One region of the Rheinheimera sp. MMS21-TC3 genome, then DNA from elsewhere that is predicted to be linked to it. Evidence: predicted binding sites of a transcription regulator. Region 1 holds the regulator's gene; the other holds the start of a gene.
What was found. The regulator FliA, encoded in region 1, starts transcription of late flagellar genes. The targets are predictions, from matches to a motif close to GCTAAAGTTNNNNNNNNNNCNGCCGATA.
Positions count from the first base shown of each region.

Region 1 (7,509 bases):
ATTCCAGGATTGAGAGTATTGTCATATCAAGAGATACCTGATGATAAACAAATTCGTATTGTTAGTGTTATTGGTCAGGCTTCTTAGGAGTAATTCATGAAAATAAAACGTTTTGTAGCAAAAGACATGCGTAGTGCTTTAGCCGAAATAAAAGAATTCCTTGGGCCGGATGCTATTATCTTATCAAACAAAAAAATTGCCGAAGGGGTTGAGATAGTTGCTGCTATTGATAATGAAGTTGCACTAGTAAAGGCGGCAGCTCAACCAGCAGTTAAGCCGGCTGAACCACGCTTTCAAGCCAGAGTAGATGACAGCGATGACACTGAAGCAGGAGCTGATTCATTAAAAGCATTATTAGCCCGGCAGATGCTAAAGCAGCAGAACGAAGCAGGGGCTAATGACCAGCCAACTAAAGCAACTGCCGCAGGTTTTACACGTCAGCCACAATCAGAGCGGCCAAATAGTTTTGAACGTCAAAATTCTGGCAGTTTTTCGACTAATGCTCAGGCTACTAATAACGCGCAATTTACCGAGCTCAGTAAGCTGCAGCAGCAACAAGCTAGTTTAATGCAACAGCAAATGGATTCTATGCGCAATGAAATGCTATCTATGCGCCAGTTGTTACAGCACCAAGTATCAGGTTTAATGTGGCAAGATCTAGCACGCCGCGAGCCGGTACGAGCTTTAGTAATAGAAAACTTACAGCAATTAGGCTTATCTGAACAAGTAGCCGATCAGTTGGCTTGCTTTATGTCAGAAGAAATGAACGCTAATGATGCTTGGCAAGCAGCCTTAGAGTTGTTAGCGGGACAAATTAGTACTACTAATGATGATATTTTACGTCGTGGTGGTGTTGTGGCTTTAGTTGGCCCTACAGGTGTAGGTAAAACCACAACAGTGGCTAAGCTAGCTGCCGAATTTGCTCGTCGTCATGGCGCTGACCAAGTTGCTCTGATCACAACTGATTGTTATCGTATAGGGGCTTACGAGCAATTAGCTACTTTTGGTCGTATAATTGGCTGCCCCGTTAAATTAGCAAAAGATAGCGAAGAATTAACGTTATTAATTAATCAGTTACAACAGCGTAAACTTATTTTGATTGATACGGCAGGCATGAGTCAACGCGACATACGTTTAGCCGATAAACTTGCTACACTAGTGCATAATAGCCATGTCAAAATAAATAGTTATCTGGTATTGTCAGCTACAGCACAGGCGCGCGTGATGCAAGAAAGCGTCACTCATTTTAAGCGTATACCGTTATCGGGTTGCATTTTTACTAAACTTGACGAATGTCTAAGCTTAGGAGAAGTAATTAACGTGGCAATTCAAAATGCATTACCAGTAAGCTATTTAACTAATGGTCAGCGTGTACCCGAAGATATAGCGGTGGCTGATGCCACAGCGCTAGTGCAACAGGCAGAAACATTAAGATTGGCACAAAGTAGTACGGTTCATCAATGGTATAATGATGAGATGGATCGGGTGGAAGGGACCTATGCATAATCATGACAATTTTGATGATCAAGCTACTGGCCTGAGAAAAATGAATAAACAAATGGTAAAAGTTATCTCAGTAAGTGGCGGTAAAGGTGGCGTAGGTAAAACTAACGTCTCACTTAACTTGGCCATGGCGTTATCGCAATTAGGTAAAAAAGTCATAGTGCTTGATGCAGACTTAGGCTTAGCTAACTGTGACGTCATGCTTGGATTACGGGTTGAAAAAAACCTATCTCATGTACTTTCTGGTGAAGTTTCGTTAGATGATATTATTATTGAAGGTCCTTTTGGTATAAAAATTATACCGGCATCTTCAGGCTCACAAAGCATGACAGAGTTGGCACCGGCAGAGCATGCTGGCTTAATTCGTGCTTTTAGTGAAATGGAAACGGCGGTAGATGTATTATTAGTTGATACCGCTGCAGGTATCTCCGATATGGTACTTAGCTTTTCAAGAGCATCGCAAGATGTCATGGTGGTGGTCTGTGATGAACCTTCGTCCATTACTGATGCTTATGCGTTAATGAAGATCTTGAGTCGTGATCATGGTGTTGATAAGTTTAAAATTGTCGCCAACATGGTACGAAGCGTTAAAGAAGGCCAAGAGCTATTTGCCAAGCTAACTCGAGTAACAGATCGATTTTTAGATGTTAATCTCGAACTAGTTGCAACTGTACCTTATGATGAAAATGTCCGAAAAGCAGCCCGTAAACAAAAAGCCTTTATTGAAGCTTTTCCTAAAACACCTGCTAGTATGGCAATAAAAAGTTTGGCATTAAAAGCAGGTAAGTGGCCATTACCTGATATGGCATCTGGGCATTTAGAGTTTTTCTTAGAGCAATTAATTGACTCTCATCCGGAGCGAGGCATAGTGTGAATAGTAAACTAGCGGCTTATGGCGGTGTTGATCGCATGCAGCAATTGGTAGATCAGCACACGACTTTAGTTAAGCGTATTGCCTATCATTTGTTAGCGCGATTGCCGGCAAGTGTGCTGGTTGATGATTTAATTCAATCGGGCATGATAGGATTGATCGAAGCAGCAAAGAATTTTGATGGTAGCAAAGGTGCTAGTTTTGAAACTTTTGCTGGTATACGTATCCGTGGTGCTATGCTAGATGAAATGCGCCGTGGCGATTGGACACCGCGTTCTGTTCATCGCAATGCCCGTTTAATTGCCGATACTATTGCAGAATTAGAAGCCGCTTATGGTCGTGATATTAAAGATTATGAAGTAGCTGAAAAGCTAAACATGTCTTTAGATGAGTATCATCATATACTGAGTGATATAAGCAGTGGTAGAATAATTGGTATTGAAGATCTTGGTGTATCTGAAGATGTTATTGTTAGTGCAGACGATACTGGCAGTGATCAGTTATTTGATATCCAAGCTAATAGTGCATTTCAGCAAGATTTAGTGGCAACCATAAGTAATTTACCTGAGCGGGAAGCCTTGGTATTATCATTATATTATAACGAAGAGCTAAATTTAAAAGAGATTGGCGCAGTATTAAATGTAAGTGAATCTCGAGTGAGCCAGATACATAGTCAGGCTCTTATTAGATTAAAAGCCAGAATGCAAGACTGGGCATAACCTTGTATTGAGTTAGCTGTCATATCTCGTTGGAGGAGATTTTGGATAAAAACATGAAAATTCTTGTGGTTGATGATTTCTCAACCATGAGACGCATAATAAAAAATCTGTTACGCGATCTCGGCTTTACTAATGTTGCTGAAGCTGATGATGGCAGTACAGCTTTACCTATGTTACAGAACTCTGAATTTGATTTTGTAGTTACCGATTGGAATATGCCAGGTATGCAAGGTATAGATTTGCTGCGAGCTATTCGCGCCGACGCCAAGCTTAAGCATATACCCGTATTAATGGTAACGGCAGAAGCGAAAAAAGAACAAATTATTGCAGCGGCTCAAGCCGGTGTAAACGGTTATATAGTCAAGCCTTTTACTGCTGCCACTCTACAAGAAAAACTAGCTAAAGTTTTTGAGCGTTTAGGCTAATCGTCACTGACAGGGGAGTCATATTATGACGATGATAACTGAACCGGTAATTTCTTTACAGCAAGCGAGGCAGCTAGTTGAACTGCTTGAAACTGAGCAATATGAATCGGCTAATAGTCTTATTCAAGAATTGGTGGTGCCTGATACCTCTGAATTATTTGCTGAAGTAGGCAAACTTACCCGCCAGCTACATAATTCATTAGAAAGTTTTCATCTAGATCCAGCTTTAAATGATTTAGTAGAAGAAGACATACCCGACGCCAAAAAACGGTTAGCGCATGTTATAGGTATGACAGAACAAGCAGCCAATCGCACTATGGATGCTGTTGAGTCTTGCTTGCCAATTGCCGATAATATTTCCCAACAATTAACTGTTATTCAACCGCAATGGCAACAGTTAATGCAAAGACAATTACAATTAGGTGACTTTAAACGCTTATGTCACCATATTGATGATTTTATAGCTCAAGCCAATATAGATTCGAAAACGCTAAATGGCTTACTTACCGACGTTTTAATGGCGCAAGATTATCAAGACCTAACTGGGCAAATTTTGAGCCGAGTGATTGAGTTAGTACGTGAGGTTGAAGAGAGTTTAATTGGATTGCTAACAGCATTTAATCAGTCAGGTGCTGTAGGTCCTGCAGGGGTAGCGAAAAAATCAAAAGTATCGTCACGGGGTGTAGAAGGACCTATTTTAGATGCTGGAGAGCGTGAAGATGTGGTAAATGGTCAAGACGATGTCGATGATTTACTTTCCAGTTTAGGCTTTTAAAAGAGGTATTCGAGCATGAGCTTTGATATGGATGAAGATATTTTACAGGACTTCCTCGTCGAAGCAGGTGAGATACTTGAATTATTGCAAGAGCAGCTAGTTGAACTAGAAAATAATCCTGACGATGCTAATTTATTAAATGCTATTTTCCGAGGCTTTCATACCGTTAAAGGTGGCGCAGGGTTTTTAGCCTTAACAGAATTAGTTGATGCTTGTCATGGTGCTGAAAACGTATTTGATTTGCTACGTACCGGTAAGCGCCGTGTTACCGCTGAGTTGATGGATGTTATATTACAATCTTTAGATAGTATTAATGCCATGTTTGTTGCGGTGATAAATCGTCAAGCATTAACACCGGCTCCAGCTGAGTTACTCAAGGCTTTAGAGTTTTATAGTCAGCCAGAGTCTGAATCAGAATCTGCACCCGCACCACCAACTATAGCTGAGCCTGTAGTTGAGTCACAAGACAGTCAAGTTGATGCCGAGCCTAATGAGGGCGGTATAGACGAAATGACTGAAGATGAGTTTGAGCGTATCTTAGATGAGCTGCATGGTAAGGCACCTAAAGCTACGCAAGCTGAGCCTTTAGCCGAAGATGATTTAAAGCGGCCAACTAATAATAGCGACGATATTACTGATGATGAATTTGAAGCTATTTTAGATCAGCTACATGGCAAGGGTGTTTTTATTCCTGAAGCGGCCACTACTGGCCAAGTAGGTACTACAACGTCTAAGCAACCAGCATCAAGCAGCTCAGCATCAACAGATGACGATGAGTTTGATGAGGATGATTTTGAAGCTTTACTTGATCAGCTTCATGGTAAAGGCAAAGCGCCTACTGTTGCAGTAGAGCAAACTGAAAATAAACAACCATCTAGCCCAACCGCTGCAGAAAAAACAGCAGCTACAGCAAAAGCAGCCGAAGCTACAGCTAGCCCTACAGAAGTAGCACCAGCTGCAAACATAGCAGCAACACAGCAAGTACAAACAGAAACTACCGTTAGGGTTGATACTAAGCGTTTAGATCAAATCATGAACTTAGTCGGTGAGTTAGTGTTAGTGCGAAACCGGCTGTTAAGCTTGTCGGGCAGTGTTCAGAATGAAAGCATGAGTAAAACTATTGCTAACTTAGATGTCGTCACAGGCGATATTCAAGGTGCAGTAATGAAAACTCGAATGCAGCCCATTAAAAAGGTATTTGGCCGTTTCCCACGCGTAGTGCGTGATATGGCACGTTCTTTAAAGAAAGATATAGAGTTAATTTTAGAAGGCGAAGAAACGGATTTAGATAAAAACCTAGTAGAAGCCTTAGCCGATCCTTTAGTGCATTTAGTTCGAAACTCAGTAGATCATGGTATAGAAATGCCAGATGTACGTGAAAAAGCCGGTAAAAAACGAGTTGGTACTGTTAAACTTTCTGCCGAGCAAGCTGGCGATCATATTTTATTAAGCATCCATGATGATGGTGCGGGTATGGACCCGGAAAAGTTAAAAAGTATCGCCATCAAGCGGGGCATTCTTGATGTAGATAGTGCTGCCCGCCTGTCAGATACTGAAGCTTTTAATTTGATTTTTGCACCTGGGTTTTCAACCAAAGAGCAAATATCAGATATTTCAGGCCGTGGCGTTGGCATGGATGTGGTTAAAACAAAAATTACTCAACTAAACGGCTCAGTGCAAATTCAATCTAAACTAGGTGAAGGTACGTTACTAGAAATAAAAGTACCCTTAACCTTAGCTATATTACCGACCTTAATGGTGTTAGTGGGTAAGCAAACTTTCGCTTTACCTTTGGCTGGTGTCAGTGAAATCTTCCATTTAGATTTAAATAAAAGCAATATAGTTGATGGTCAATTAACCGTTGTTGTGCGTAATAAAGCTATTCCGTTATTCTTTTTAGAGCATTGGTTAGTTAAAGGTTCAGAGAAAAAGCGCCGCCGTGAACAAGGGCATGTAGTTATTGTTCAGCTTGGTACCCAACAAGTTGGTTTTGTTGTTGACTCATTAATAGGCCAAGAAGAAGTAGTGATTAAGCCTTTAGATCGCTTATTACAAGGTACGCCAGGTATGGCTGGGGCAACTATTACGTCTGATGGTGGCATAGCACTGATCTTGGATGTACCTAGTTTACTTACCCATTATGCTAAAAAGTCAAAAATTAAATTAGACCGCTTCAGTAAAGGGCGAGGTGAGTAGAGCATTATGGCCATACGCGTCTTGGTTGTTGATGATTCAAGCTTTTTCCGCCGTCGGCTGACAGAAATATTAGCGAAAGATCCTGATATTGAAGTGATAGATACGGCAATTAATGGTCGAGAGGCGGTGGATAAAGCTAAAGCATTACAACCAGATGTGATTACTATGGATGTAGAAATGCCGGTGCTAGATGGTATTTCTGCAGTACGTGAAATTATGCAGTTTCAGCGCACACCAATATTAATGTTTTCGTCTTTAACCCATGAAGGCGCTAAGGCTACCTTTGATGCCTTAGAGGCCGGTGCAGTCGATTTTTTACCAAAAAAGTTTGAAGATATAGCACGCAACAAAGATGAAGCTGGCCAAGTATTACGCGACCGAGTAAAAGCTGTTGCTCGTAAGCGTCCTTTGGGCCGAGCTACCTTTAATAGTATAGCGCCGCGGCCTGACCCTTCTAGCTCAGTTACAGCAAATTTAAGTACTCGTACAACCGTACCTAAGCAAGACGGTTATCAACGACCCCAGCTAGGGCAGCGTTTAGCTGCTACCGCAACCAACAAATGCTTTAAAGCTAGTGGTAAGCAATATAAGCTGATTGCAATTGGCACCTCCACTGGCGGCCCCGTTGCGTTACAGAGGATTATTACAGCCTTACCCGCAGACTTTCCTTTACCCATAGTGCTAATTCAGCATATGCCAGCAGCTTTTACCGGCGCCTTTGCCCAACGCTTAGATAGCCTAGCTAAAATTAGTGTTAAAGAAGCCGAAGATGGTGACTTACTGCAGCCTGGCGTAGCTTATCTTGCTCCTGGTGGCAAACAAATGCTACTGGAAGGTGCACCTAGCCAAGTTCGGTTAAGAATACGAGAAGATGACTCGCCCCGTATTACTTTTAAGCCCAGTGTTGATATAACTTTTGCTACAGCCGCCAAAGTATTTGCCGATAAAGTTTTAGCAATAGTGTTAACAGGTATGGGGGCTGATGGTCGTGAAGGGGCAAGAATGTTAAAGCAACAAGGG
Region 1 is NZ_CP135084.1:2,610,157-2,617,665, reverse strand. It holds gene flhA (flagellar biosynthesis protein FlhA) at 1-87, shown strand, start outside; gene flhF (flagellar biosynthesis protein FlhF) at 97-1,506, shown strand; gene RDV63_RS12710 (MinD/ParA family protein) at 1,547-2,377, shown strand; gene RDV63_RS12705 (RNA polymerase sigma factor FliA) at 2,413-3,093, shown strand; gene cheY (chemotaxis response regulator CheY) at 3,135-3,518, shown strand; gene RDV63_RS12695 (protein phosphatase CheZ) at 3,544-4,293, shown strand; gene RDV63_RS12690 (chemotaxis protein CheA) at 4,309-6,489, shown strand; gene RDV63_RS12685 (chemotaxis response regulator protein-glutamate methylesterase) at 6,496-7,509, shown strand, end outside.

Region 2 (7,509 bases), 1.7 Mb from region 1:
ATTATAGCTATAATATAGAGTTAGGCGACGGTCATCAGATCCATTTTAATAGCATATTATCTCATTTATTAAGCTATAAACAGGCACTCGTTGTAGGCCAGCATAAAGTAGACGGCGCAGGCAATAACCAGTTTGGTGTGTTACCAGAATGGAAAAATAATACCAGTATCAGCTGGCGCTATAATGATTGGCAAACAGTAGTAAGCGGCGCTTTTACGAGTGGTTATAAACAAAAAATTGCTAACCAGACCAGTAATCCAGGCTTAAACAGTAAAATAGCCAGTAATTTTAGAGTTAACTCGCAGTTAAGTTATGCTGGTTTTGCTAATACTCGAATTGCATTATCGGTAAATAACTTACTAGATAGAGACCCGCCATTTGATCCTAATGCTGGTGCAACTTATGCTAACATTTCTCAATATAATGTTATAGGCAGGACAATTAGTTTGTCTGTTAGCTATCAGTTATAATTGATTAACTGACTACCGGTGGGCAACTGGTAGTCAGTTTTATCCATACTGAAACTGCAAAATATCAATGATTATTAATAGCCAGTATTTATGTTCAGTATTATCCTCGCCATTTTACGACATCTTTATCGCCATCTTTTAATGCTTGTGTACTCTTGTCTGCGAGGTGTGGATAGCATTATACTGGTTAATTGTTAACAGCAGAGCATAGCCGGTTTATTTCAAGCTATCATATTACAGGACTGTTTTATGACAACTCCACATTCTTGGTCATTCTCGCGCATAGGCGGTTTTGATCAGGTTTTACTAACAAGCGCAGCAGACTTATTAAACTTAGATCAATTAGATCCAAAATTGTGGACAGCATTAGCTTGTCCAACAACAGGATTACATTTTGATAAGAAAACACTACAACTGATTGATAAAGATAACGATGGCCGTGTTAGAGTGCCTGAAGTACTTGATGCAGTGCGTTGGGCTAGCACTATTCTTAAAAATCCTGAATTATTATTAGAACCAGCAAGCTTTTTGCCGTTGGCTGAATTTAATACCAAAACGACAGAAGGCGCAGCCTTACATTATGCAGCGCAATGTTTATTGGCATTATTAAATAAACCAGAAGCTGACCACGTATCGTTGGAAGATGTAACTAACCAACAACAAGCTTTAGCAAGTGCCCGCTTTAATGGTGATGGCATTATCACCCCAGAAACAATAGATGCTGCTGACCGTGACGTTATTGATAAGGTAATGAGCGGGGTAACGGCTGTTATTGACGCTTCGGGTAAAGCAGGCATTAATCAAGCGGGTGTTAGTGCTTTTTATGACGCGATAGCGGCTAGAAAAAATTGGTTAGCTAGCGCAGAAACAGCCTGGCTGCCAGACGGTGTCGACGGTGCAGCGGTTGCAGGCTCATTGGCTGCTGTTCGGACTAAAATTGATGATTACTTTAGCCGTTGCCGTGCCAGTCAGTATGACTTACGTGCTGCAGAGCAGTTAAATCGCTCAGTAGATGATTGGCAAGCGATAAACAGCAGTATTTTGTCTGCTGATTGCGCGGAAATAGCTGACTTCCCGTTAGCGATGATTAGCCCTGAAGCTGAATTACCATTAACAAAAGATTTAAACCCAGCGTGGGAAAGTCGGATTAATACTCTGTATACGGCAGTGATTAAGCCAGTTTGTGGTGAAACCGACACGTTAACTTACCCAGTATGGCAACAGTTAAAAGCTCGTTTTGATGACTATCATGGTTGGTTAACAGCTGAAGCCGGTAAAAATGTGGCGCATTTAAGCCCTGAGCAACTCGATAGCATACTAACTGATGGCAGCAGAGACAAACTAGAGGCTTTAATCGCAGAAGATTTAGCGCTTAAGCCCCAAGTGGATTCTTTGGTTCAAGTTGAAACAATACTACGTTACCGTATGTATTTAAAAACGCTGCTTAATAACTTTGTAAACCTGACTGATTTCTACTCACCCGATATCCGCTCAATTTTTGAAGCGGGTACCCTGTATTTAGACGGCAGAGCTTGCGAATTATGTATTGAAGTACATGATATGGCTAAACATGCGACTTTAGCTGGGTTGAGTAAATGCTTTTTAGCCTACTGTTTGTGTACCCGTAAAGATGGCGCTAAGAAAACGATTGTCGCGGCCTTTACTGGCGGCTCACAAGATTATTTATTGGTCGGGCGGAACGGGGTTTTTTATGATCGTGATGGTCTAGATTGGGATGTGACTATTACTAAATTGGTAGAAAACCCTATTAGTATTCCGCAGGCATTCTTTTCGCCTTACAAACGTTTGGTGCGTTTTTTAGAAGAACAAGCAGCAAAAAGTGCAGCGGCTGCTGAAGCATCTAGTCAATCATCATTAGAAAATAAAACTTCAGAAACACTGGCTAATCGTGAAACTGAAGCGAGTAAAGTAACCTCTAAACCTAAGTTTGATATTAGCATTATTGCTGCTATGGGTGTTGCTGTCGGTGGTATTGCTACAGCTATGGGTATGTTATTACAAGCATTTTTTGGGCTGGGTTGGTTGATGCCAGTGGGTATGTTTGCGTTAGTGCTGTTAGTCAGTGGCCCATCAATGTTTATTGCATGGTTAAAATTACGCCAACGTAATCTAGGTCCTATTTTAGATGCGTCGGGGTGGGCGATTAATGGTCAAGTGAAAATTAATGTGCCCTTTGGTAGTAAGTTAACCCAAATTGCTAAACTGCCTACAGGGTCTCGTCGTAGTTTAAAGGATCCTTATCAACAGCGTTCTATTTGGCCTAAAGTTATTACCATTAGCTTACTTGTAGTGGCTATAGCAGCGGGTTACCTATACTGGAAAAATAAATCAGACGATTCTAGCCAACCTATCATTATAGAATCAGCTACTGTGATAGAGGTACCAGAGCAAAAATAGGGCCAAAGTAAAGCTAAAGCTCTGCTATACCAGCAATAGATAAAATACACTGCCAATGAACAGCGAGTTTATTGGCAGTGTTAGCTATTGATAGGCATGTTCAACATTTTATTAAGCGGGTGAAAATAGTCATTTAACCTGGCTCGCCTCTCTCAAGTGACCATTCCAGATATTTTACCCGTTCAAACTAAGCAAAGGCCCAGCAAGTGCTAAGACACGGATAGGATTATCGTTGCATTGCCTAGCTTAGTCGGCCTGAATATGCTCGGCACCTGTTTGTGACCAACCAGCGGGATAGCGCATTAGAATAGAACAAGCACCATCTTCAGGGTTACGACTGAGCATTTTGTACTCAACATTAGGCCTAGCTAAGCCACCACCAATACGCTGCCACGGCAATTGCTGTGACTGAATAAATTCAATATAACCGCGTTGTGGCATAATATATGTCCCTAATAAATTACTGACAATTTAGTGTACAAGTAACTAAGGTAGTTTCATTGATAAGAATCAAATAAGTTATATTTAACTAAGTGAATTTCTCTATTGGCCGATTAGCAGAGCGTTTAAACGTAATGAATTTAATAAGATAAGAATGTAAAAAGAAATACCTCAATATTAACGCGGATATTTCTTTTTATAGTTGATTAGGGGTGGCTATTCTGCATTTTTGCTATCATTTTGCGGTGGATTGGCTGCCAGCTCTAACATTTTTTCACGAAAGCTACTTAGACCTTTCATCACTAAACCATAGGTTTTGTCTACGCCGCTTTCAACTTCGCCTTCATAGACTTGTAAGCCTTTTAGAATATCTTTTGCATCGGCAAAACCTTTTTCAATGCCACCGCCAATAACTTTCAAAAAGTTATCTAGATTTTCTTCTTCAGATTTGCCCGGGTTTTGCTCTTTATATTTGCCATAAAATGCAGTAGCAAAGCCAACAATACGCTCTGCCGTGGCTTCGGGTGAAGTATCAATGCCAGAGTCATATATTTTTTGCGCAGCATTAGGCCCCAATATCGGTTCAAGTTCAGCATTAATACCTTCTAATGCTGTTTTGTATAACAAGCTTAATGAGTCGTTGTTACTACTTAATGATACTTTTTCAGCTGCACGCATTATTCCTAGGTTATTAGCCTGTTTTAATTGATCAGCTTGATATTTAATTTGTTTGTTTTCATCGGCTTTAACGGGGGTTGCGTTAGGTTTTGTTGCGCCGATAGTGGATGTATTACTACCTGAAGTAATAGACATAATTTAGCTCCTGCAAAGCCGAGATTAGTTTAGTATTAATCAGGTTATCGGTTGCATGAAATAAAACTTTAATTTTTATTTAGATTAATTTTCATTAAATCACCCATCATTCACATTTATTCCACTAAGCTATTAATTGAGTAGACTAAATATACAGTGCTTATATAAATTCTAGCCAATTAAAAATTAAAAAAAGAGGAACTCATCATGGATAAAGTTTTATTAATTGTACTGGCACTTTTATTGCCACCGGTTGCTGTTTTATTAAAGGAAGGCGTTGGTAAGCAACTCTTAATTAATATTGTTTTGTGCCTGCTATTTCTGTTTCCAGGAATAGTGCATGCGCTTTGGGTCACAACAAAATAGTCTTAATTGACCAAAATTAAAAAGTAAACGAAAGGTCTGATATCGAGAATTTTTTAGCGCTTAAATTCATCCTTGTTAATGTATCTAGCCCTATACTAGGGCTAGTGTTTGCCTATTACGTTTAAAGTTATGGTTCAAATTAGCGTACAGGTGAGGCGTGTGCTGCTCCTCGGAAAATAGCGTTTAACAATAAAACAAATTGGCCATGTTGGTAAGCGCGTAAATTTGGCTCCTGAGTAAAGCTAATGACTAGTCCTTTATGTTCTGGTTGAACCAATAAGTATGGACGACCTGCCAATTGCTGACGATTTTCTGCCCATAAATGACCGCTAGCGACTAAGTTATCTGCATCAGCAAAGTTAATAACATTACGTCCTTTAGAGATAGGCAAAGCGGCATAAGTCTCTGTGCCAATATAGTTGGTGAAAAGTTGCTCTGGTACACCTGCAGTTAGCCAATGTTCTTGATCTACCGTGCTGCGTGCAATGATGCCAGGCACGCGATCAAAAGTGTTTTCTTTAGCTTCGTTTAGGGTGCTGATTAAGCTACTTTGTAACAAAGGTTTTTTACCTGACACGGCGAAGCCGGTTGCATTGCCAAGGGTAATGATTACACCACCTTTTTTCACCCAATCCCGCAGGTTTTCTCGGCCTGGTTCGCCTAATGCTTTTTCATAGGCTCCAGCTTGATTCGTTGCTGGCAAAATAATGACTTGATAAGCCGATAAGTCTGCATTTTGTAGCTGACTAGAGCGAATAGCGGTTGTTGGGTAGTTAAATTCACGCTCGATAATGAAACGTGTGCTGCCGGCACTAAGAACACTCGTGGGCTCATCCCATAAAACGGCCACTTTAGGAGCCAATACTGGAGTAAATGCACGCGAGCCAATACTAGGTCCGCTTGTAATCCAGCTATTCGCTAATGGCTCGATATTAGCGCCAGACTGTTCTGCTAACTTGGTTAAGCGCTCGGTTAAATTTGCCGGATTTGCGGCTCGTGAAAACACTAATGTGCCGGCTGGGAATTCTCTGCCGTCTTGGTGTTTAAAGCTACTGTCCGCGCTGCGTAATGACAAACCTTCGCGTAAGGCTGCGGTTAATAACCGACCAGCATTCATATCGCCCCAACGAACAATATAACCATAAGTTGCATCACCTGGTTGAATAGTGCCCGACAGAATACGTTTGCTACCTACTAAATCAGCACTAACACTCACGGTTTTGGTGCAGGTTACTAAATCTAAGTTATACAAATGCGGTAATGACCAAGCGGTAACATCGTAAATTTGTGGCCGTAAGTTATTCGCTCGCAAACGCTCTTGTTCAGCCAAAAATTTAGGATCTAAAGGTACGTCTGCATCAAGTAACGCGCGTACTAAGTGATGGCTTGGTTGAGCGGCGTCAATAACATAAGCACCGGCTTGGTATTGTTTGCCGCAGGCTTGGAAATCTTTACTGGTCTGGCGTACTTCAATGCCTTGCTCGGTTAAAATGGCGGCTAAACGCTGGTGCCCAGCAGCATCACGCTGATTCGGTAAGATGTAAGACTGTACGGCTTGACGTTGACCACCTTTATCTAACGCGCTACGGCGATAGTCATAAAAGTTTTCTAATAATGCTTGGCGATTATTGGCAACATTTTCAATACTGGATAAATAAGCAACGAAATTACGTTGTACGCCATCAGCATAAGTTAAAACATCACCTCTTTGGGTGGTAAAGTGATGGCCCCGCGCCGACGCCATTTCATAAGTAGTAGCTAAACTGCCAGAGTAGTTTGGCCAGTTGCCACCATAGCCTGGATAAAACAGATCAAAAATTTCCGCGGTAAAGTAATCATAGCCAAAGCGATCAAACCAACGGCCATTATTCTTACCTAACCTAGTTAAACTATTGCGTTGATTGGGAGTAACCAGCGGATTTAAAGGCTCGGCTGATGGAGCAAAAAAGAAAGTGGAGTCGCCACCCATTTCATGTGAATCAATAAAGTGTAAAGGTAAGGCTTTTAGAAAAGCAGCGACTTTGCCACGCGTTTCTGGTTGGGTTAATGCAAACCAATCACGGTTTAAATCAAATAAATAATGGTTAGTACGGCCATTGGGCCAAGCTTCATTATGCTCTGCTGATAAGCGGTCAGATGAAGGTTCTATTCCTACTGTTGAATAATAACGGCTAACAAAGCGGGCGCGGCCATCGGGATTTTGCAGTGGGTCTAGATAAATAAGAGTATTGTTTAATAACTGCTGGTTTTCTGTTGCTTGGCTAGCCAGTAAATGCCAAGCCGTCACTAAAGTGGCTTCTGCTGGTGAAATTTCATTACCATGAACACTGGCACCAATCCAAATGCTACCTGGTAACTCTGTAATTAGCTTTTTCGCTGTACTTGCGTTAGTCACTCTAGGATCGGCTAATGCGGCTATTGATTGTTGATGGTCAGCAAGTTTTGCGATGTTGTCTGCAGAAGAAATTACCGCATAAAATAAACGCCGACCTTCCCATGTTTTACCATAATCAAACAGCTTAATTTTATCAGGATGAGCCGCAGCTAAGCTTTCAAAATAGGTGACGATTTGTTCAGGGCTACTGACACGGCTCGCTGCTGGATAGCCTAATATATCTTCTACAGTTGGCGTAGAGTCATATTGTGTGTGCGGCCAATGTGGCACTTCAAGTTGAGGCGTGATTGCCGAATTGTCAGCAAGTGCCAAGTAACTTGTTGACAATAAAGCCAACGTTACTAAAGTGACACTAAAAAACTTACTACCTTGCATATTATTTCCCTTATAAATTTTAAAAAACTAATTGAGCGCCTAGACGTCTAGATGGATGTATCTCATAAAGTAGTAATAAAAGCAAGCAAGTTTATTAAACTTGTCTAGGTCAAAGTGCTTTATGGGCTTTTTAAAAGCTTATTAAATAATCGGTAGTTAATTAATAGGTTAATGGAATAATGACTGTTAACTTATAGCCTAAGACCTAAGTAGAACACTGTTGTTGATTTA
Region 2 is NZ_CP135084.1:869,424-876,932, forward strand. It holds gene RDV63_RS04410 (TonB-dependent receptor) at 1-470, shown strand, start outside; gene RDV63_RS04415 (hypothetical protein) at 720-2,888, shown strand; gene RDV63_RS04420 (hypothetical protein) at 3,135-3,329, opposite strand; gene RDV63_RS04425 (DUF5610 domain-containing protein) at 3,546-4,142, opposite strand; gene RDV63_RS04430 (YqaE/Pmp3 family membrane protein) at 4,350-4,508, shown strand; gene RDV63_RS04435 (M14 family zinc carboxypeptidase) at 4,648-7,278, opposite strand.
Region 2: a site for FliA is predicted at 4,188-4,215, ahead of RDV63_RS04425 (DUF5610 domain-containing protein). Genes of this name have one in related genera too.